3 regions of the Devosia sp. P2_G7 genome follow, and region 3 is predicted to be linked to each of the others. Evidence: predicted binding sites of a transcription regulator. Region 3 holds the regulator's gene; each other region holds the start of a gene.
What was found. Region 3 encodes LexA, which represses DNA repair genes until DNA is damaged. Its sites were predicted from a motif close to TGTTCNNNNTGTGTTCNG; they were not measured.

Region 1: a site for LexA is predicted at 1,509-1,526, ahead of ruvC (crossover junction endodeoxyribonuclease RuvC). Genes of this name have one in related genera too.
Region 2: a site for LexA is predicted at 2,837-2,854, ahead of uvrA (excinuclease ABC subunit UvrA). Genes of this name have one in related genera too.

Annotation. Positions count from the first base shown of each region.
Region 1 is NZ_JBFUFI010000005.1:88,018-95,498, forward strand. It holds gene AC1DWU_RS10015 (PIN domain-containing protein) at 1-2, opposite strand, end outside; gene AC1DWU_RS10020 (AbrB/MazE/SpoVT family DNA-binding domain-containing protein) at 1-295, opposite strand, end outside; gene ruvA (Holliday junction branch migration protein RuvA) at 349-966, opposite strand; gene ruvC (crossover junction endodeoxyribonuclease RuvC) at 963-1,466, opposite strand; gene AC1DWU_RS10035 (GGDEF domain-containing protein) at 1,620-2,396, shown strand; gene AC1DWU_RS10040 (GGDEF domain-containing protein) at 2,509-3,282, shown strand; gene AC1DWU_RS10045 (VOC family protein) at 3,279-3,653, opposite strand; gene AC1DWU_RS10050 (YebC/PmpR family DNA-binding transcriptional regulator) at 3,941-4,690, opposite strand; gene AC1DWU_RS10055 (hypothetical protein) at 4,945-5,745, shown strand; gene AC1DWU_RS10060 (TIGR00282 family metallophosphoesterase) at 5,742-6,557, opposite strand; gene AC1DWU_RS10065 (5-formyltetrahydrofolate cyclo-ligase) at 6,554-7,150, opposite strand; RNA gene ssrS (6S RNA) at 7,170-7,326, opposite strand; gene AC1DWU_RS10075 (cation:proton antiporter) at 7,420-7,481, shown strand, end outside.
Region 2 is NZ_JBFUFI010000016.1:28,268-35,748, reverse strand. It holds gene uvrA (excinuclease ABC subunit UvrA) at 1-2,569, opposite strand, end outside; gene AC1DWU_RS21295 (single-stranded DNA-binding protein) at 2,969-3,466, shown strand; gene AC1DWU_RS21290 (class I SAM-dependent methyltransferase) at 3,606-4,052, opposite strand; gene AC1DWU_RS21285 (sensor domain-containing diguanylate cyclase) at 4,188-6,077, opposite strand; gene AC1DWU_RS21280 (hypothetical protein) at 6,243-6,776, opposite strand; gene AC1DWU_RS21275 (efflux RND transporter permease subunit) at 6,773-7,481, opposite strand, start outside.
Region 3 is NZ_JBFUFI010000003.1:315,036-322,516, forward strand. It holds gene AC1DWU_RS07735 (sensor histidine kinase) at 1-977, shown strand, start outside; gene AC1DWU_RS07740 (hypothetical protein) at 1,033-1,587, opposite strand; gene lexA (transcriptional repressor LexA) at 1,884-2,606, shown strand; gene AC1DWU_RS07750 (2-dehydro-3-deoxygalactonokinase) at 2,880-3,785, shown strand; gene AC1DWU_RS07755 (2-dehydro-3-deoxy-6-phosphogalactonate aldolase) at 3,792-4,403, shown strand; gene AC1DWU_RS07760 (SMP-30/gluconolactonase/LRE family protein) at 4,400-5,272, shown strand; gene AC1DWU_RS07765 (beta-galactosidase) at 5,280-7,238, shown strand; gene AC1DWU_RS07770 (ComEC/Rec2 family competence protein) at 7,207-7,481, opposite strand, start outside.

The DNA.
Region 1 (7,481 bases), on a different contig from region 3:
ATCTCCGGGTCGAACGCTCGAACCGTTCCACTACTGCGTCGCCAATGGCCTCGTTCATCTCTTCAACGGTCACGTGTACGTCGCCGCTGGGCGGCGGGCCTAGAATACCAGCCAAGTCGACTGCCCGCAGCTTCCGCGGCTTCACCGTGACTTTGCCATCGTCCAGAATCCACTCCATCTGCGTCCCCTCTTCCAAGCCCAGAAAGTCTCGCACTTCCTTTGGGACGGTGGTTTGACCCTTGCTGGTCACCTTGCCGGTGTACCTTGTCCTTGCAGGCAGTGATTTCCCAGACATTGCGAGTGCTCCTTACTTTCTTAGTGTAGTAAGGAATGTTATGCACTGCAAGGCTAACTGCTCAATTCCCTGAGTCCCAGCCGGATCAGCTTGTCGGTCGCCATCCCATCGCCGTCGCGGCCGACCACCCGCGCCACGGCAGCGGAGGCCTGCGCGCTCGAGTAGCCGAGATTGGTGAGGGCAGAGACCGCATCGGTGACGTTGCTGGCCGCAGCCCCCTCTCCAAGTGCCGCCTGCAGGCCCAGCACACCGGCATCGATAGCACCGACCGCCGGGGCCTTGCCCTTGAGTTCGGTCACGATGCGGACGGCGAGCTTGGGACCTACGCCGTTGGCGCGGCCGATCATCGCCTTGTCCTGCAGCGCGATGGCGCTGGCGAGCTCGGATGGGGTGAGTACCGATAGGATGGCGAGGGCCACCCGGCTGCCGACCCCCTGCACCGTCATCAGCGTGCCGAACCAGGCTTTCTCGGCTTCGGTGAAGAAGCCGTAGAGCCGGATCATATCCTCGCGGACGATCATCTCGGTATGGATCACCGCAGCGTGGCCAACCTGCGGTAGGGCCGCCAGCGTCTTGGCCGAGCAGAACGTCTCGTAGACGACGCCGTTGACGTCGAGATGCACGTGGTCGTCGCCGAACCCGTCGACGAGGCCCTTGAGCTTGCCGATCATGCAGGAACACTCAGCTTGCGGATGGCGCGGTGATGCGCGTGGCAGATGGCGATGGCCAGCGCATCGGCCGCGTCGGCGCCCTTGAAGATCGCGGTGGGCAACAGGATCTTGATCATCATCTGCACCTGGGTTTTCTCGGCATGGCCGGTGCCGACGACCGACTTCTTGATCAGGTTGGCGGCGTACTCGCCGACCGGCAACCCGCGCAAAGCCGGCGTCATCAGCACCACGCCGCGTGCCTGCCCGAGTTGCAGCGCCGAGCGCGCGCCGGCGGACACGAACGTTTCTTCGACCGCGGCCTCTTCCGGTGCGTATTCATCAAGCACGGACGTGATGCCGCGATGCAGTTCGACCAGCCGGTCGGCCAGCGAGCCCTCGGTGGGCGGCGTGATTGTGCCGCAGGCAACGAAGCCCAGCCGGTTGGCCGAGCTCTCGATCACCCCCCAGCCGCAGCGCCGCAGCCCCGGATCTATCCCGATGATTCGCACTGTTTCCGCCATTCTGAAGCTTTAGGGCAGGTGATGAATCCTACCAAGCGCTTTGTGAACGAAACGGAAACACCCTGGGGGAATTGCCGGCATTCCTGCCGGCCGCATTAATTCGCATTCAAGCATTGCCCCTTAAGCCATGCGCATTCGCTCGGGGGTCGCGGGATGAACAGGTTGGTATTGCCGCAGTCGGCATGGGGCATCGTCTGGCGGCGCACGACCCTGATCCTCATCGCTTCGACGGTAGGGTCCTGGGTGATCTCCAACCTCGTCATGATGTCCCTGAACCAGGGCATGAATGATGTCGGCACCGTCCTCGCCCTCGGGATGCCGACCGCTTTGGGTGGCCCGATCCTGCTGTTCCTCCAGATCCGGTCGGCGCAGCTGAGAGAGGCCAACCGCAGGCTGGAGACCCTTGCCTCCACCGACTGGCTGACCGACTGCCTCAACCGCCGCGCTTTCACCTCGCGCGTCGGCGCGAGCCTCAGCGGGATGAACGGTAGCGCAGCGCTGCTGGTCATCGATGCCGACCACTTCAAGACCATCAACGACCGCTTCGGCCATGAGCGCGGCGATGAGGTGCTGCAGCTGATCGCTCGCGCCATCCGCGACAGCGTGCGCGAGGGCGATCTGGTCGGGCGCATCGGTGGCGAGGAATTCGGCGTCTTCGTCAGGGACGCCGGAGCGGACGCTGCCGAGCGCACCGCCGAGCGCATCCGCGATTCCGTCAATGCGCTGTTCGTCACGTCCGAAGGCGTCGCGCAGCGCCTTTCGGTCAGCATCGGCGGCGCCGTAAGCTCAGGCGACGCCGGCTTCTCAGACTTGTTCCGCATCGCCGACCGCCGCCTCTACGAGGCCAAGCACACCGGGCGCAATCGTGTCGAGTTGGGCGGCAAACAGGTCGATCCAGACCTCGTCGCGCTGAACGCTGCGGTGCGCTGAAGCACTAAATTCCGGCGATAGATAAAATCCGATCCAGCGGCTTGAGGCGATCTCAACTCGCCCGGCCTAGCTTCCACGGCTTCTGCGCAGAAGTGCTGAAGGAACGCGAGCTTTGGATTTTTCGCCCAGCGGCTGGGGCCGCGTCTTCCTCTGGACAGCGCTGGGCACGATCGGTTGCATTGCAGTCGCGCTGTTCGTCGATTCCTTCAATTTCCACAATCTCAGCCCCGAGTCGCTCCGCTGGTCGATCGCCCTCGACGTGTTCGTGCCGATGGGCCTCGCCATCCCCATGCTGTTCTTCCTGCTGAGCAAATTGCGTGAGCTCGCCATCGCCCACGAATTGCTGCGCCACCATGCGGCGACCGACAATCTAACCGAGCTGCTGAACCGTGGTGCCTTCACCCGTGAAGTGGAGGAAGCGCTGGCCGATGGCCGCTTCGCCGACGATGGCATGCGCGGCACCCTGCTCGTTATCGATGCCGACAACTTCAAGGCGATCAACGATACCTACGGCCACGACCACGGCGACGCCGCGCTGCGGCTGATCGCCAAATCGGTGCGCAGTGTGCTGCGCGCTGCCGATCTCGTCGGACGCATCGGTGGCGAGGAGTTTGCCGTCTACCTGCCCGGCACCACGCTGCTGATCGCCGAGGCCGTTGCCGAGCGGCTTCGCCTCGCGGTCTGCGAAGCCAGGTTCGCCCCCGACGGGAAGCCCTACCAGTTGACGGTGAGCGTGGGCGGCGCGGTCTACGACCGCTCCCTGCCCTTCACCGAGTTGTTCCGATTAGCCGACCAACAGCTCTATGCGGCAAAGCAGAACGGACGCAACTGCACCGCAGTCGCGTCCATCTCGCATTACGAGACGCTGCCCGCTGCAGCGGCCTAGTCGTCCGCAGCCGTCGTTGCGACTTCAACGAGGAAGCCGCCGGGGGCCTGGCAGTAGAACGTCGTCGTCCGGCTGCCGCCACGATTGAACTGTTGCACGTCGCCCGGACCGTAGCCGGCATCGACGAGTTCGGCATGCTTCAGCCGCACCTCGGCGACGCTGCCGACGAAAAAGCCGACATGGAAGTTCTTGTGGTAGGTGGCTTCGGTCTTGCCTGATGCCATGAAGTTGAGGACGAACCCGCCCTCACCCTCCATGACGGCGAAGTTGTCGTGCGCTTCGCCGACGACGGTGAAATCGAAATGCCGGGCGAAGAACTCGGCCGCCGCGCCTACGTCAGCGACGGCGAAATTGGCGTGATTGAACTGCATGATGATGTCCTGATGGTTGCGAAGGAAACGGTCGAACGACCGGTCTCGAGGCGCACGCGGCTCAGGGCATGAAGCTGGCGGTGAAATCTCATCGACCCATATCCCAACAAGCAGCGGGCACCCGGGGATCGGGCGCTCGTCGGCTTGCCGTGGGTCCTTCGCCTTTTGGGCGGGACAATCTCCCTCGCGGGAGGGCCGGACTCACCTTAACCGGCCTACGTTTTTTCGGCGTAACGAGCCTGAACTATTGCCCAGGCCCGGATTTGTCAAACGCTCACGCGTCGATCTTAGGCGGCGTCGATCTTGGCCATGTCTTCGTCGCTGATGTCAAAGTTGGCATAGACGTTCTGCACATCGTCGTCCTCTTCGAGGATGCCGATCAGCTTGAGCAGCGTCGCACCCTTTTCCGCGTCCACCGGCACTTCGTTCTGCGGCTTGAAGATGAACTTGGCCAATTCTGCCTCGCCCAACACCTTCTCGAGCGCCGCCGCGACCTCGTTCAGCGCCTCGAACGAGGTGTAGATCCAATGGCCCTCTTCGTCGCTTTCGACGTCGTCGGCGCCGGCCTCGATGGCAGCTTCCATCACCTTGTCTTCCGAGCCGGCGGTGGCTGGGTAGAAGATTTCGCCGACGCGATCGAACATGAAGCCGACCGAGTTGGTTTCCCCCAGTGCGCCACCATTCTTGGAGAAGGTCGAGCGCACGTTCGAGGCGGTGCGGTTGCGATTGTCGGTCAGCGCCTCGACGATGACGGCAACGCCGCCGGGGCCGTAGCCTTCGTAGCGGATCTCTTCGTAGTTCTCGGTGTCGGCGCCGCTCGCCTTCTTGATAGCGCGCTCGATGTTGTCGCGCGGCATGGACAGCGCGCGAGCGTTGCTGACTGCGAGGCGCAGGCGCGAATTGAACGCCGGGTCCGGCACGCCGAGCTTGGCAGCCACGGTGATTTCACGAGCGAGTTTCGAAAACACCTTCGAGCGAGCCGCGTCGGACTTGCCCTTGCGGTGCATGATGTTCTTGGCGTGCGAATGGCCGGCCATGCGGTCACCCCTGTTGGCATGTGTGGCAATGGTGGTGGGCGGTTATAGGGGCGGCGGCGGCGAAAATAAAGGCCGTGTGACAGCCGGCCGAGCATCTCGCCCGATCCAAGGCAATGCGTGACAGTTTCCGCCATTTCAGCGATAACTTGAATATGAACCCGCGATAAATGCGGATATCACCGCACATTCAGTCGTTCACTGGCATCTAGCGCTCATCAGCGCGGTATTGGGACCGCAAGCAGAGAGAACTAGAGATGGACGCATTTAAGAGATTTTCGCTCGTAGCCATGGCAGCGCTCCTCACGGCGGGCACGGCGCCGGCATTTGCACAAACCCGCGATACGCGACCGGAGCGGCCGGTCGTCGAACGTGACGACAGCAGCGGTTCCGGCGCTACCGAAACTAGACAAGAGCCGCGCCTGCCCAAGTCCACCGAGGGCGTCCGGTGCCTGATCAAGCAGGGTCACGACGGTCCGGCGATCCTTGCAGTCAACGGCACCGGCAAGGTGATCCCGGCGGGAACGGTAGTGACGCTCTACCTGCAGCCAGGCAACATCCAGAAGCTGTTCAAGCTCGATACGGACTGGCAGCCCGGGCAGTCGATCGGCGTTCCGGTGAAGCTCGGCGAACTGCCCGAGGGCGCTGCATGCTCGATGAAAGTCACGCCAGTCGAAGACAAGGGAAACGAAGGGACGCCAGATCCTGACGGAAGCGATCAAGCACCCGATGGAGGCGACGCGCAGCCGCCCGGCCCAATGCCGGATCTGCCGACCGGCGAAGGTGACCCGGCGCCACCCGTCATTCTCGACGCCGAGACGACGTGTCAGCTTCGTCCCACGAACGACGACGCATCACTGTGGGGCGTCGACATCCAGAACCTCGGACCAGATTCTTGGCCGGTCGGCACCCAGATACATCTTACGCTGCCCAACGGGACCGAATTGACCATCACCCTCGAAAACGAAATCCCGGTTGGTGACTACTACGCCGCCTACAATCTGTTCCCGAAGCCGCAAAACTGGACGTGCAAACTGTATCTGACCGCTGCTCCCTAGAACGCCGGCTCTGCCTGGGCCAGCGACCCACCGACCCGCACGGGAAACAGCTTGGCGACGAGACCGTTCCTCGGATCGGTCTCGATTGCGACTCCGCTCAGCGTCGCCTCACCATCCGCCGGGGTAAACCTGCCGGTGGCGATGCCGGTGAGGAAGCGGTTGAGCGGTTCGTCGACCTCAACGCCGATCACCGAGTCATAGTCGCCGCACATGCCCGCATCGGCCATCAGCGCCGTGCCGCCCTTGAGAATGCGGTGATCGGCCGTTGGGATGTGGGTGTGGGTGCCGACGACAAGGCTGACCTTGCCGTCGAGGAAGTGCCCCATCGCCTGGATTTCCGAGGTCGCCTCGGTGTGAAAATCGAGGATGATCGCATCGGCCTGCTCGCCGAGCGGACAGGCGGCAACCGCAGCCTCGACGGCGCGGAATGGATCGTCGACCGGATCCATGAACACCCGGCCCTGCGCGTTGATCACCAGCACCCGGTGCCCGGCGCGGCTTTCATAGAGATTGGCACCGCGTCCGGGCGTGCCCGGAGCGAGGTTGAGCGGCCGCAGCAGCGTCGGCTCGCGGGCGATGTATGTCAGTGTGTCGCGCTGGTCGAAGGCGTGGTCGCCCAGCGTCACGACGTCGGCGCCGGCTGCCTTGATCTCGGCGAAGTGCCCTTCGGTCAGCCCGCGCCCATGGCTGGCGTTCTCGCCGTTGATCACCACGAAATCGAACTTGTGCTTGTCGACCAGCCCGGCAAGGCGGTCGGAAACGGCGTCCCGGCCGGACTTGCCGACCACGTCGCCCAGGAACAGGACTCTCACGTAACCGGCGCCTTTTTGTCGAAGTTGCGGACGCCCTGTTCAGTCACGATAGCGTCGAGCGGCACATCGTGCGCCTCGCGCGGGATCAGATCCACCTCCTGCAGCGCAAAGGCGAAGCCAATGAGCCTTGGCCGCTTCGGCAGCGCGGCCAGTGTCCGGTCGTAATAGCCACCGCCGTAGCCAAGGCGGGTGCCGTGCTTGTCGAAGCCGAGGAGCGGCATGAGGATGACGTCGGGCGCGGCGCGCGGCGCTTCCTCCGCAGGGGCGAGCGTTCCGAAACCGGCCTCGTAAAGCGGCGCGCCGTCTTCCCAGAGCCGAAGCTCGAGCGGCTGCTCGTCGCCCAGCACCACCGGCAGGCACACTGGCTGGCCGGCATCCATCAGCCGGGCCACCACCGATTTCACGTCCATCTCGTCACGGATCGGCCAGTAGCCTGCGACCACTTCGCCCTTCTCGATGGGCACGGCATCGAAGAAATGCAGCATGGCCGCATGGGCCGCCTCGTTGCGCAGGGACGGATGGAAGGCCGCTCGCTTCTTGTGCGCTACGGCTCGGAGCGCCGCTTTCGCCTCTTCGATCTTTGCGTCGCTCATGGGGCTTTCTGGCGAAGAATTAGGTGCCGCCCTGGCCGTGGGATACAGATCCTGGGAACCTACTTACGTAGGTGGGCGCCGTGTGTCCGAACCCACGGGTCCGAACGGTGACAGCTCCCTTAAGGATCAGTACGGCCCCAGGGAAATAAGATCCAACACGCACCGGGCAGCCCATTCAATATAGGGTGCACAGCGCGCCAACGCCAAGCGCTTCTTTCCTTTTCCACGTCCCCGCCTATATCAGGCGGGCAAGGGCACAGGGGCGACGCATGGTTTCACAGATCCTCTTGGTGATGATCGCAGCCATAGCGGTCACCATTATCGCCGAACG
Region 2 (7,481 bases), on a different contig from region 3:
ACAGTTCCTTCGAGAGCTTGACGCGCTGCGCCTCGCCGCCTGAGAGGGTCGTTGCCGGCTGGCCCACCTTGACGTAGCCCAGCCCAACGCGCTGCAGCGTCGCGAACTTCTCGCGGATCGACGGCACGGCGGCGAAGAAATCGACGGCCTCATCGATGGTCATGTCGAGCACGTCGGCGATCGACTTGCCCTTGAACTGCACTTCGAGCGTCTCGCGGTTGTAGCGGTGGCCCTTGCAGACTTCGCAGGTGACATAGACGTCGGGCAGGAAGTGCATCTCGATCTTGATGACGCCGTCGCCCTCGCACTTCTCGCAGCGGCCGCCTTTCACGTTGAACGAGAACCGGCCCGGGCCATAGCCGCGCGCCTTGCTCTCCGGCAGGCCGGCGAACCACTCGCGCATCGGCGTGAAGGCTCCGGTGTAGGTGGCTGGGTTGGAGCGCGGGGTGCGCCCAATCGGCGACTGGTCGATGTCGATGACCTTGTCGAGGTGCTCGAGCCCGGTGAGATGGTTGTGCGGCGCCGGGTTGACGCGCGCGCCGTTCAGCCGGCGGGCGATGGCCTGGTACATGGTGTCGATCATCAGCGTCGACTTGCCGCCGCCGGAGACGCCCGTGATGGCGACGAAGTTGCCCAGGGGCACGTCGACCGAGACGTTCTTCAAATTGTTGCCGGTGGCGCCGTCGATGTGGAGCTTCTTGGTCTTCGATTGCTTCCGGCGCTCGACCGGCATCGGGATCATCATCGCGCCCGAGAGGTACTGGCCGGTGATGCTCTTGGGGTTGCTGATCACCTGCTGCGGCGTGCCTTCGGCGACGATGTGCCCACCATGGACGCCGGCACCGGGGCCGATATCGACCACGTAGTCGGCGGTGAGGATGGCGTCCTCGTCATGCTCGACGACGATCACCGTGTTGCCGATGTCGCGCAGCCGCTGCAGTGTCTCTAGCAGCCGGGCATTGTCGCGCTGGTGCAGCCCGATCGAAGGCTCGTCGAGCACATAGAGCACGCCGGTGAGGCCGGAGCCGATCTGGCTGGCGAGGCGGATGCGCTGGCTTTCACCGCCCGACAGCGAGCCGGAGTTGCGGGCCAGCGTCAGGTAGTCGAGGCCGACGGCGTTGAGGAAGCCCAGGCGCTCGCGGATCTCCTTGAAGATGCGCTCGCCGATCTGGTTCTGCTGCTCGGTGAGGCGGCTCGGGAGTTCGGTGAACCACTCAGCGGCGGCCTTGATCGACTTCTCGCTGACCTGTCCGATATGCAGGCCGTCGATCTTTACCGCCAACGCTTCGGGCTTCATGCGGTAGCCGTTGCAGGCGAGGCAAGGCGCCTGCGACATGTAGCGCTCAATCTCCTCGCGCATGCCAGCGCTCTCGGTCTCCTTGTAGCGCCGCTCCAGGTTGCCGATCACGCCCTCGAAGGGCTTCGTGCTCTTGTAGGTGCGGAGGCCGTCGTCATAGACGAAGTTGATCGGCGTCGAGCCGGTGCCGAAGAGGATCGCGTGCTGCACTTCGAAGGGCAGCTCTTCCCACGCGGTGCCGGTCGAGGCGCCATAGTGCTTGGCCACGGCCTGCAGCGTCTGCAGGTAATAGGGCGCTGATGTCTTAGACCATGGCAGGATGGCCCCGTCGCGCAGCGAAAGGCTGACATCGGGGACGATCATGTTCGGGTCGATCTTCTGCTCGGTGCCCAGACCGTCGCAGACCGGGCAGGCGCCGAACGGATTGTTGAACGAGAACAGCCGCGGCTCGATCTCGGGAATGGTGAAGCCCGAGATCGGATCGGCGAACTTTTCCGAGAAGATCAGCCGCTTCGGGGCGCCGTTCTCGTCAAGTTCGTCGGCGAACTCGGCGAAGGCGATACCGTCGGCGAGCTTCAGGGCGGTCTCGAAGCTTTCAGCGAGGCGGGTAGCGATGTCGGGGCCGACAACGAGTCTGTCTACAACGACTTCCACGTCATGCTTGATCTTCTTGTCGAGGTTGGGCGCGTCCTCGATGTCGTGGAACTCGCCGTCGATCTTCACGCGCTGAAAACCCTTGCGCATCAGATCGTTGAGCTCGCGCTTGTACTCGCCCTTGCGGCCACGGGCGATCGGCGCCAGCAGGTAAAGCCGCGTTTCCGGCGGCTGCGCCATGACGATATCGACCATCTGGCTGACGGTCTGGCTCTGGATAGGGAGGCCGGTGACCGGCGAGTAGGGGATGCCAACGCGCGCAAAGAGCAGGCGCAGATAGTCGTAGATCTCCGTGACAGTTCCAACGGTAGACCGTGGGTTTCTGCTGGTCGTCTTCTGCTCGATCGAGATGGCCGGCGACAGGCCGTCGATCTGCTCGACATCCGGCTTCTGCATCATCTCGAGGAACTGGCGCGCGTAGGCGCTCAGCGACTCCACATAGCGGCGCTGGCCCTCGGCATAGATGGTGTCGAAGGCAAGCGACGACTTGCCGGAGCCCGATAGCCCGGTCATCACGATTAGGCTGTCGCGGGGCAGCCTCAAGTCGATGTTCTTGAGGTTGTGCTCCTTGGCGCCCCTGATGACGAGATCGCGGTTCGGATTAGGTCTATCGGCCATCAAAGACTTCCACTTGACGAGGGCGAGCGAACATAGTGCCGCTTTGTGCCAAATCGTGTCAGGGTTTCAAAAAAGAGGGGCTAGGCCGCACATCTGGGTATCCGGCGCCCGACTTGCAACTTAACCACGCCGCAACGGTTCCTGTCACCACGACCGTTCGACATCCCGCTCAAACGTGATGTGAACATAAGCGGAACAAACCAGAGTCGGTCAAGACCGCTGCTGATGGAATCTATTCGCCGCACGCTTGACAAACCGGCTGACGAGTAGAACATAAAGAGAACGGACGAAACTGTGGGCGAGCGGCGAATGTCGCGCGCGCCGTCCGGACGATAGCGGTAGGATACGCGCCGGAGTTTCTCCCGAGCGCGTATCCGGGAAAGTTGAAAGGAAAGTGCCATGGCTGGCAGCGTGAACAAGGTCATCCTCGTCGGTAACCTCGGCAACGACCCGGAAGTGCGGAACCTGCCGTCGGGCGGCAAGGTGGTGAACCTGAGCGTCGCGACCTCCGAACAGTGGCGCGACAAGAATTCCGGCGAGCGCAAGGAGCGCACCGAGTGGCACCGCGTGGTGATCTTCTCGGAAGGCCTGGTGCGCGTCGCCGAGCAGTACCTGAAGAAGGGCGCCAAGGTGTACATCGAGGGCCAGTTGCAGACCCGCAAGTGGCAGGACCAATCCGGCCAGGACAAGTACTCGACCGAGATCGTGCTGCAGGGCTTCAACTCGACCCTGACCATGCTCGATGGCCGCGGCGAAGGCGGCGGCGACAGCGCCGGCGGCTTCTCCAGCCCGCGCGAGTCCTCGTCGTTCGGTGGCCCGCCAGCCCGCCAGGAGCGCCGCCCGAGCTCGGCTCCGGCGTTTGAGTCCGGCGGCATGGACGACGACATCCCGTTCTGAGGCGGCGCCGGACTACAGGCGTAGCATCGGACGTGAGGTTGAAACGGGTCGCCCAGGCGGCCCGTTTCGTTTTGTGGGAAGCTCCAGGACTATCTCGGCGCGATGCTGGCCCAGATCACCAGGGTCCTGACCGTGTAGATCAGCTGGCCCGCTGCGGCGTAGGGAGCGAGAAGCTCAGCGAGTTCGGCGTCGAACGCTGCTGTCCGATCGCCGAGCTTCGAGTAGGCCCAGGTGTCGCGCGAGTGCTGGCACTTGATGAAACCCTCGACGCTCCAGGAGCCGCGTGCAGCAGGAGCTTTGGGAACAGCCGGTCGTGATCCATCCAGTGGATGCTGGCGGCGGCAACGGTGAGGTCGAAGCGCCGGCCGTCGAGCGGCGCTTCTTCGGCGAGGCCTTGCACCCAGTGAAGGTTCGGCGCCCGGCCGCCGGGCAGGGTATGTCCGAGTGCGATCATGTGCCGCGAGGGGTCGACGGCAACCACATCGGCGAAGCACCGGGTCAGTGGGCGGGACACCTTGCCCGGACCGCAGCCGATATCCAGCATCGCGTCATGCCGAGGCGCCAGCTGGTGCAGCTTCTCGAACACCGCTTCAGGGTAGGGCGGGCGATAGGGGTAGGTCGACGACCTCGCGTTCCTCGAATGATGCCCCGGGACGATCGTTCATCAGCTGCCTCCAACCAGTCGACAGCATAACAAGCGATGGTGCCGGATCGACGACGCTTAGCCGGCCAGCCGTGATCTCACCCGTCTCGGCGCGGCGACGCTCTGGTTGCGGCCCTGGGATTTGGCGTCGTAGAGGGCGAGGTCGGCGGTGCTGATCACCCAGGAGCCGTCATGGACCGCGTCCTCGTCGCGCGAGTCGATCGTGGCGACGCCAATGCTGATGGTGGCGACGCGCCAGGGCAGGTTGCGCTCGTGCGGGATGGCCAGCGACTGCACCTGCCGGCAGAGCTCGGTGGCGATGGTGCGCGCGGCGTCGGCGTCGGTGTCGGGGAGAAGAAGCGCCAACTCCTCGCCACCATAGCGGGCCGCCAGATCGCTGGGGCGTCGGGCGGCCATGGCGACCACCGCGGCAATGGCCTTCAGGCAGGCGTCGCCCGCGAGGTGGCCGTGGTCGTCGTTGAAGCGCTTGAACCGGTCGGCATCGATCATCAGCAGAGACAGCGGTGAAGCGAGGCGGCTGGCGCGGGCCACTTCACGGGTGAGCGCGGTATCGAAGGCGCGACGGTTGGCAATGCCGGTGAGCCCGTCGCGCATGGCGAGGCTTTCGAGCTTCAGTTCGAGGCGCTTGCGTTCGCTGATATCGCGGGTGACACCGACCACCGATACGCGCTCGGAGCGTTCGGCCGCGATCCGCAACGAGGTCTCGAGCCAGATCTCGCGGCCATCCCGGTGCTGCACCCGGAAGGCCACGGTCTCCTGTTCGGAGAGCCCTTTGCGCAACCGCTCTGCAGCGGCCTCAACCGCGGGCCGGTCGAGAGGGTTCACCACCTCGAAGGCGTTCTTGCCCAGCATCTCCGCGGGCAGGTAGCCGGTCAGGCGCTCGAGGGCAGGGGAGATGTAGGTGCGCGTGCCATCGCTGTCGAAGCGCTCCACCAGGTCGCTGGCGCTTTCGGCGAGCAGGCGGAACTCCGCTTCCTTCTGCTCCAGCACCGTCTCGCTGCTCTGCCGGCGGCGGATCTGGTCAGTGAGGCGGAGGCCTAGCAACGCGGCGGCGAGCACCATGCCGAGGGTGATGGCGCTGCGCTGCAGGGCGCCGGTCCACCAGCCGGCCAAAGCTTCGGCGTGCGAAACCGCGACCACCGCGACCACCGGATAGCGCGAGCCCCGATCGTAGCCGCCGATCCGGCGGTGGCCGTCGATGGCGGAGTCGTAGTGATAGGCGCCGGAGGCATTGGCGGGTCGGCGTGCATCGAACAGGTCGCCTTCGCCGAGGTCCGCGCCGATCAGTTCGGGGCGGTAGGGCTTGCGGCTGAGCAGCAGGCCGTCATTGTCATAGAGGCTGATGGTGCCCATGGCGCCGACATCGATGCCGTCATAGACGTCCGCGAAATAGCGGGAATCGATGGCGGCGACGACCACGCCGCCAAAGCTGCCATCCGGTTTGTCGAAGCGACGGCTGACGGTGGTGATCAGCGCGTTGTCGCCAGTGTGGATCGGCGCGCCGAAGGACGGTGCGTCGCTCGGCGAGTTCATGTGGTCGCGGAAATAGCTGTAGGTGCTCTGGTTGTCGCCCGGCGGCATGTTGGCCGAGGTGGTGACGATCCAGTTGCCGTCGGCGTCGTAGACATAGATGCCGCGCAGCCGCTGCGCGCTCTCCATGGTCCGCAGCATGAAGGCCTCGGTCTCCTTCACCCCCTCGGGGTCGGTGCCGGCGGTCTCGATCTCGAAGGTCACCAGGGACACCGCCTGGTCGGCGATCTCGTAGGTGTCCTCGGCATGCTGGCGCATCGAGCGGGCAAGATTGCGCGTCTCGAGCTCGGCCTTCTGCAGCGCCGCATTATAGGCAACCCACTCGCGCCAGCCCTCGAGCGCGACGATCGCCGCGCAGATGGCGAGCACGTAGAGCGCCGCGCGCAGAGTCAGCGATTTCGGGGCCGGACGGACCATGGGGCGAGGCTTCCGGAACGGATTCTGTCCCGGACTGTGTCGCATGCTCTCGTTAACATCGGCAGAAGCGGGAACTTAGCATCGTCCCTCATCCGTTCACCAAAACGCAAACGGACGGCCAATGGCCGTCCGTCAAAACGCGTAGCAATTGGGCCCTGGCGAGGCCTACTTGGTGAACGGCACCGAGGCTTTCAGCATATCGCCGGTGGCATTGAACACCACCTGGAACTCGACCAGGATGCTCTTGCCGCTGCCCTTCAGCGCGATCGCCGCGGTGACGGTGAGGTCGTTGCCTTCCTCGTCCTTGTTCCGCTCCTTGAGGTTGAAGAGGACGCCATCGCCCTGCTTCTTGCCGACCGCGAGGCCGGAGAAGGTGACGTTGGAGGTCATCGCGGCCTCATAGCGGCGGGCCTGGTCGTTGAAGGCCAGCGTGCCGTTGACCGAGAGCGCGGTCCCTGCCAGCGAGCAGCGGCCCGAGTAGTTCACCTTGTCGGAATTGCCCTCGCTGAGCGACAGGCGGCAGACCACCGACTCGCTCTCGGCGCCGATCAGGATGCCGCGACCCTTCCAGCTCCCGACAAAGGACTTCAGCAGCGACACGTCGGCCGGAGCGGCCAGAGCCGGCGCCACAGCCATCGGGGTTGCGACCAGCAGACCGGCGAGCGCGATGATTCGCAGCAGGGGTCCGAACAACTTCATTTCCTAACGCCTCCAAGCGGATGAAAGAATCGCCCCCCGGCGACCAGCAGTGCAGGCAGGATGAACACATCTCCAATGACTGCAAAGCCGAGAGTTATCACAAAAAGAGTACCGAACAATGCGACCTGCGGCAGTTCGGAGAACATGACGATTGCCGTGCCGGAGCAGAGGATCAGTGTAGCGGCGATGATGGCGCCGCCAATACGCTCCATCGTGTGATGGATGGCGTCCATGTGCGAGCGGCCTTCTTCTCGTCGCGCATGCAAATAGTGCGAGAGGAAATGCGTGGTGTCGTCGACCGCGATACCGAAGGCGATGGTGAGCGACAGCACGGTGGTGAGCTGCAGGCCGGCGCCCGACCACCAGAGGTAGGCCTCGGTGCCCAGAATCGGGAACAGGTTGGGGATGGCGGTCGCCACCGCCACGCGGAGCGAACGGAAGGCCCAGCCGATCAGGAACAGGTTGACGATCACCGAGATGGTAAGGTCGAGCTGCAGGCCACGCACGATGTTGTCGGTGGCGTAAGTGGTCATCACCCGGAAGCCGCCGACTTCGGCCCCCTCGATGCCCGCCGCCTTGACGTCGGCCTGGATGCCCTCCTTGAGCTTCACCAGTTCTTCGGAGTCGATGATCGTCGGCATGAAGCCGGTGACCAGCGCGTGCATACCGTCGTCACTGACGAACCGACGCTTCAGGTCGCCCACG
Region 3 (7,481 bases):
CGGCATCCTCCGGCGTCAGCGCCATCCCGTTCACGGTCACCGTCGCCGAGACCACCATCGCCCGCACGCAGTTGACCCAGACCCTGCTCCTCCGCTCTGCCATTCGCCTTGCGCTGCTCATCCTCGCCGCCGCGGTGATCCTCTGGCTGGCCGTCGGTTTCTCGCTCGCCCCGCTCTACCGCCTCCGCGATGCCATCTCGCGGCGGGCCCTCGATGACCTCAGCCCCATCGAACAGGAGGTTCCCCGCGAGGTGCAGGGCCTGGTCGACACGATCAACTCGTTCATGACGCGGCTGTCGTCAGCTCTCGATGCCCTGCGCCATTTCACCGGCAATGCCAGCCATCAGCTCCGCACGCCGCTCACCATCATCCGCACTCAGTTGGCGCTGGCGCTCCGCGCCGATAGCCCTGCCGCGGCACGGGAGGCGGCCCGCACCGCCGACGCCGCGGTGGTGCACGCCGAGCGCGTCCTCGCGCAACTGCTGCTCCTCGCCAGGATCGACGAGGCTGCGTCCGATCGGCTGCAGTTCCAGGTTGTCGATCTGTTCGAGCTCGCCCGGGAGCGCACAGGCGACTATGTCGTCCGCGCCCATGCCGCCGACATCGATCTTGGCCTCGAGGGCGAAGGACCGGCGCTGGTCCGCGGCGACCCGATGCTGCTCGGTGAACTGCTGAGCAACCTCATCGAGAACGCCATCGCCTATGCTGGACCCGACGCCGAAGCGACGGTTCGCGTCACCACAGGGGACGGCGTGGTGGTGCTGCAGGTAGCCGACACCGGCAACGGCGTCGCCGCCGAGCAGCTGGCGGCAGTGCGCAAACGCTTCAGCCGCGGTAACAGCGACAAGCCCGGAGCTGGCCTCGGGCTGTCCATAGTCGAAGAGATCGCGGGTCTGCTCGGTGGCGAACTGACTGTCGCATCGCAGCCTGGCAAAGGTTTCAGCGTGCAGCTTACCCTACCCGCCGAGCCGCAATAATCCGGCGGCGGCGCGCGTCGACCAATGCGCCGCCACGCGCCAGTGAATCCCGTCGTCAGTGCACGGGGATCATCAGGTGGGCATAGGGAGTGTTGGGCCACATCACATAGGGCTGGGTGTGGTCGGGATGCTCTTCCTTGGGATAGCCGGCCAGCATCTCGTCTGCGACGTTGAAGATCATGACGTGCGGCCCGTCGACCATCCACTCGTGGCCAGCGGGCGGCGCGGTCGCGAACGGATCCATGTTGTCGGGCGCCGACTCGCCCTGCAGCATGTAGCCGAAACCGACCACACCCTCGGGTGGGTCCTTCTTCTCGCTATATGCCGTCAACCACGCCATGCCTCCGGCATCGACGCATATTGGATCATTGGTGGGCGAAGCCAGGTTGTCCGGCATGCAGGTAAAGCCGTTCGTTCCCTCCTTGAGCGTCTTCATCTGCATCTGAGCATCGAAGTTCACGACCGTGGCATTCTGGCCCACCGCCACCGGCGCTGCCGACAGCGCGTTGGCGACCAATTCCGCATCGGTCATTTCGGCCGCCACGGTGGGGCTGAGCAAGATCCCCAGGATCATTGCGGATATGGCATAACGGCTTGATTTCATAGACATGTTTTCCTCCTCAGAAACAGTCCAGTTCACCGGCCCGTGGAAACGAGCACAGCTCCAGCTGAGAAGGTTGGGGTGTGCGGGTTCGACACGCCAATCTCTCGACGGTATGCCCTGGTGGACAGCAGGTCAACGAAACGCAAGGCCCCGACGTCGAGAGGATTTAGCGGCCACACGTCCTCTCTTTCGGCGCGCCAGGGGCGCCATCGTAACGCAATATTCATCGTCCGATTGCAGAACATAACTGGAACACGTATAATACGTTCAGTCTTTGTTCCGATTCTGCTCACGGGGCCGCCATGCTGACGCGCAAGCAACACGAACTTCTGATGTTCATCCACGAGCGGATGAAAGAATCCGGCATCCCACCCTCGTTCGACGAGATGAAGGATGCGCTCGATCTTCGCAGCAAGTCGGGCATCCACCGGCTGATCACTGCGCTCGAGGAGCGCGGCTTCATCCGGCGCCTGCCCAACCGAGCCCGGGCGCTCGAGGTGATCAAGCTACCGGACTCGATGAATCCATCGCTCGGCGGCCGCAAGGCGCGCTTCGAGCCGAGCGTCATCGAGGGCAATCTTGGCCGGGTCGCGACCCCGCCGGCACGCCCCGCGGCGCAGGTGGCCAACGCCGACGCCTACCGCGCGGTCACCGTCCCGGTGATGGGCCGAATCGCCGCCGGCACTCCGATCGAGGCCATCCAGACCCACAGCCATTCCATCATGGTGCCGCCCGAGATGCTCGGTGCGGGTGAACATTATGCCCTGGAAGTGCGCGGCGATTCGATGATCGATGCCGGGATTTTCGATGGCGACACCGTGCTCATCAAGAAACAGGAGGCGGCTTCGACCGGTGAGATCGTCGTCGCCCTCGTAGATGACGAGGAGGCGACGCTGAAGCGGCTGCGCCGTCGCGGCAACTCGGTAGCGCTCGAGGCCGCCAACCCAGCCTACGAAACCCGCATCTTCCCGCCCGACCGGGTGAAGGTGCAGGGTCGCCTGGTTGGCCTGCTCCGCAAATACTGAACTCCTGACCTGCCGCCAATCGGGTCTCCGGGCCGGCTGCCTCAGCCGGCCCCTTTTTCTTATGAATCCGGACGCTGCGGACAACAATTGCACTAGGGCTGGGCTGGCAAAGACGTTACGTTCCGCGCCGCTGGCAGCAAGTGGCGCATCGGATCTGAAGCGCCGCCTGCAAGCGGCTTTCGCGATCATACCAGGAGAGTGGACCACCTTCCCGATTGCGATGTAGCGGCATGGCTTGATGCGCGGCAAACTGGCGGCGCAAGGGAGAGGGTTTTGGCAGGACAGGTCGAATGGGTCGCCGTCGATTGGGGCACCTCCAATCTGCGGGCATGGGGAATAGATTCCGCCGGTGAGATCGCCTTCTCCCGCTCGTCGCCGGACGGCATGGGTCGTCTCAGCCGCGAGCAATATCCGGATGTGCTGACCTCGCTGCTCAACGGCGTCGCCGATGACGTCGAGGACGTACTGATCTGCGGCATGGCCGGCGCGCGGCAGGGCTGGATCGAGGCCCCCTATCTCGACGCCCCCGCCGAACTCGGTCGCATCGCTGCCGGCGCCGTTGCGCCCGACATGGCCGGCCCGCACACCCCGCGCATCCTGCCTGGCGTCTGCCTCCGCGATCTGGGTGCGGAGGACGTGATGCGCGGCGAGGAAACCCAATTGCTTGGGCTCTCGGCACTGATCCCCAACTTCTCCGGCCTCGCGGTTATGCCGGGCACCCACAGCAAGTGGGCGCTGCTTTCCGGCACCAAGCTGGAGCGCTTCTCCAGCGCTATGACCGGCGAGATCTTCGAGCTGCTGCGCACCCACTCGGTGCTGCGCCATTCGCTCGGTGGTGAGCTCGAGGGCGAAGATCGTGATGTCGGCTTCGCTGCCGGTCTCGACCAGGGGCTCGAGCGCCCCCAGCGCTTGACCGCGACGCTGTTCAAGGTCCGCGCCGGCTCCCTGCTGTCGGGCCGCAGCCCGGCATGGTGTGCCGGTTTCCTCTCGGGCCTGTTGATCGGCGCCGAGATCGGGGGCCAGCGCGACTGGATCGGCGAGGCGGAGATTCCGCTGGTCGGCAGTGTCGGCCTTTGCGGGTTGTACCAGATGGGCTTTGAACGGCTCGGCGCCCGGACCCGCATCGTCGATGCGACCGACGCCACCCTCGCCGGACTCAAGGCAGCAAGACAGGCATAGAAGTTCATGGACCACCGCCACATCATCGCGATCCTTCGCGGCATCACGCCTCCCGAAACCCTCGAAGTTTGCGACGCCCTCGTGCTCGCCGGCATCACCATGATCGAGGTCCCACTCAATTCGCCCGAAGCGCTGCGCTCGATCGAAGACGCCGCCAAGGCCTTCGACGGTCGCGCCCTGGTCGGTGCGGGCACGGTGTTGAGCCGCGCCGATGTCGACGCGGTCGCCGATGCGGGCGGCCGGTTCGTTGTGTCGCCGGACACCAACCCGGCAGTTATCGGCGCCACCATCGAGCGCGGCATGACCTCGTACCCGGGTGTGTTCTCGCCCACCGACGCGTTCACCGCCATCCGCTCCGGCGCCACGGGCCTGAAGTTCTTCCCCGCCGAAGTGCTTGGCCCCAAGGGCATCAAGGCGATGAAGGCGGTGCTGCCGCTGGCTATCCCGCTCTACGCCGTCGGAGGCGCCAACCCCGACAATTTCGCCGAGTACTTCGCGGCCGGCTGCGCCGGCTTCGGGCTCGGCACCTACATTTTCAAGCCCGGCATGTCGGCCGCCGATGTGGCATCGCGCGCCACCACCGCCGTCGCCGCCTATGATCAGGGAAGACCACGATGAACTCGAAGGCCGAACTGTTCGTCGATAGCCGCTGCGAGCTGGGCGAAGGCCCGTTCTGGAACCCGCTGCTCGAACGCCTGTTCTGGTTCGATATCCTCAACCAGACCATGCTGAGCGCCGGCACCGACGGCCACATCGTCGACCGCATTACCTTCAAGGACACGGTCAGCGCCGGCGCCGTGATCGACAAGGACACGCTCGGCATCGTGCAGTCGGGCGCCCTGCTCCGCTATGATTTTGCTTCCGACACGAGCACGGTGATCGCCGAGATCGAGGAGGACGTTCCGACCAACCGGACCAATGACAGCCGCGTCGACCGCACCGGCGGCTTCTGGATCGGCACGATGGGCCGGAAGGCCGAGGCGGGGGTCGGTGGCGTCTATCAGTACCGCGCCGGACAGACCACCAAGGTCATCGAGAACATCCGCATCCCGAACTCGATCTGCTTTTCCCCCGACGGCCGCACCGCCTACTTCACTGACGCCAGCCAGATGATCGTCCGCTGCGCGCTCGACCCGGCGACCGGCCTGCCGGTCGGACCATGGGAGGATTTCTACACCATGGACGGCCTGGGCGGCCCCGATGGCTCCGTCGTCGACTCCGAGGGGTACCTCTGGAACGCCCGTTGGGGCGGCAGCGCGGTGATCCGCATCTCGCCCGACGGCAAGCTCGACAAGGTGGTCGAGGTTCCCGGCGTTAGCCAGGTGAGCTGCCCCGCCTTCGGCGGCAATGACCTCAAGACCCTCTACATCACCACGGCGCGCGAGCACATGACGCCCGAGCAACTGGAGCGCGAGCCCTATGCCGGCAGCGTCTTCGCCGTGGCGCTCGACGTCCCCGGCATCGCCGAACCCTTCCTCAAGCTCTGAGTCTAACGTGTCTTTTCCCGCTATCGGCGTCTGCTATTACCCCGAACACTGGTCCGTCGAGCAATGGGATGACGACGCCCGCCGCATGGCGGAGGTCGGCATCGAATATGTCCGCATCGGCGAGTTTGCCTGGTCCCGCCTTGAGCCGCGACCGAACGAGCTGGATTTCGGCTGGCTGGTTGCGGCAATGGACGTGCTCGACAAGCACGGGCTCAAGGTCATCGTCGGCACGCCCACGGCGACCCCGCCCCGCTGGCTGATCGACAAGATGCCCGACATGCTGGCGGTCGATCGCGACGGCCGGCCGCGCGGCTTCGGTTCGCGTCGGCACTACGACTTCTCGCACCTGGGCTATCGGCGCGAATGCGCCCGCATCACCCGGTTGCTGATCGACCATGTCGGCCAGCACAAGGCACTCGCCGGCTGGCAGACCGATAACGAGTACGGCTGCCACGACACGGTGCACTCCTACTCGCACGCCGCAGCCATCGGCTTCCGGCTCTGGCTGAAGGACAAGTACAAGACCATCGAGGCGCTGAACCTCGCCTGGGGCAATGTCTTCTGGTCGATGGAGTACAACAACTTCGAACAGATCGACCCGCCGAACCTCACCGTGACCGAGGCCGCGCCGGCTGCCTGCCTCGACTTTCGCCGCTATTCGTCGGCGCAGGTCGCCGCGTTCAACAAGACGCAGTACGACCTGATGAAGGCGGCGCGTCCAGACCTGCCGGTGATCCACAATTTCATGTCGCGCTCCACCGAGTTCGACCACTACGAACTGGCCGAGACGCTCGACGTCGCCAGCTGGGACTCCTATCCGCTGGGACATCTGGAGGGCGTTCCGGAGCCCGAGGAAAGCAAGATTCCGTACTTCCGGCAGGGCGACCCCGACAATTCTGGACTGCACCATGATCTCTACCGCGCCGTGGGCCATGGCCGCTGGTGGATCATGGAGCAGCAGCCCGGACCGGTGAACTGGGCCGACTACAACCCCGATCCCCTGCCCGGCATGGCGAGGCTCTGGGCCTGGGAGGCTTTCGCGCACGGGGCGGAGGTGGTGAGCTACTTCCGCTGGCGGCAGGCCCCGTTCGCGCAGGAACAGATGCATGCCGGGCTCTTGCGGCCCGATAGCGTGCCGACGCCCGGCTACCATGAAGCCAAGCAGGTGGCACGGGAGCTGAAGGAGCTGGGTTTCGATGGCGAGGCGCGGAAAGGCCGCGTCGCAATCGTCTTCGACTACCAGAGCGAGTGGGCCTGGCGCATCCAGCCGCAAGCCAAGGGTTTCACGCACCACCAGCACGTGCGCAACGTCTACGTGCCGCTGCGGAAGCGCGGCATCGACGTCGACATCCTGCCGCCCTCGACCACCGACTTCTCAGGCTACGACCTGGTGGTCATCCCGGCGCTGTTCGCTTGGAACGATGCCCTGCGGACGGCAATCGAGAACTTCGATGGCCACCTGCTGATCGGTCCGCGCACGGGCTCGAAGACCCAGAACTTCTCGATCCCTGCCGGCCTCGGTCCCGACCTGCCGCAGAACCTGCTCGACGCCAAGGTAGCCCGCGTCGACAGCACCGATCCGCGGCGCACCGTCTCGGTGAAGGGTGGCGGGGCCGTCGGCCATTGGCGCGAACGGCTCGATACCCGAGCGCAGATCGTCATCGAGGACGAGGAGGATTTCCCGGTGCTCGTGGCGCAGGGAAAGCTCAACTACCTCGCCGCGAGCGGCGATAGGGCACTGATGCAGCGCATCATCGACCACCTGCTTGCCGAAGCTGAGGTGCCGACGCTGAACCTGCCTGCCGGCGTGCGCTGCCGGACGCGTGGTAAATGGCGCGTTTACTTTAATTACGGCGACACCGCGGCAAACCTGACCGCCGCTGCGGACGAGAAGGGCTACGTGCTGGGCAATGCCCAGATCGAAGCTGCAGGCGTCACCGTAGCACTGCTCGCCACGGCCGGCTGAGCGGCGGGATCGCGGGGCGGATCTCAAAACCGCCCCGCGCCGCATCCCAGCGCAGCCAATGCACGCCGCCCCGCACCAGCGCGTCCGCATCGACGATGGCGCTTGCCGAGCAACTGGCCGGCACAGTTCGGTGGGTGATCACCAAGTCTGCTAGCCCGCAATCCTCATGGAAGCCGGCCGGATCCCGGACGATGGCGATCGTGAAGCCGCGCGTGCTGGCTCCGAAGCATCCGACGCTGTCAC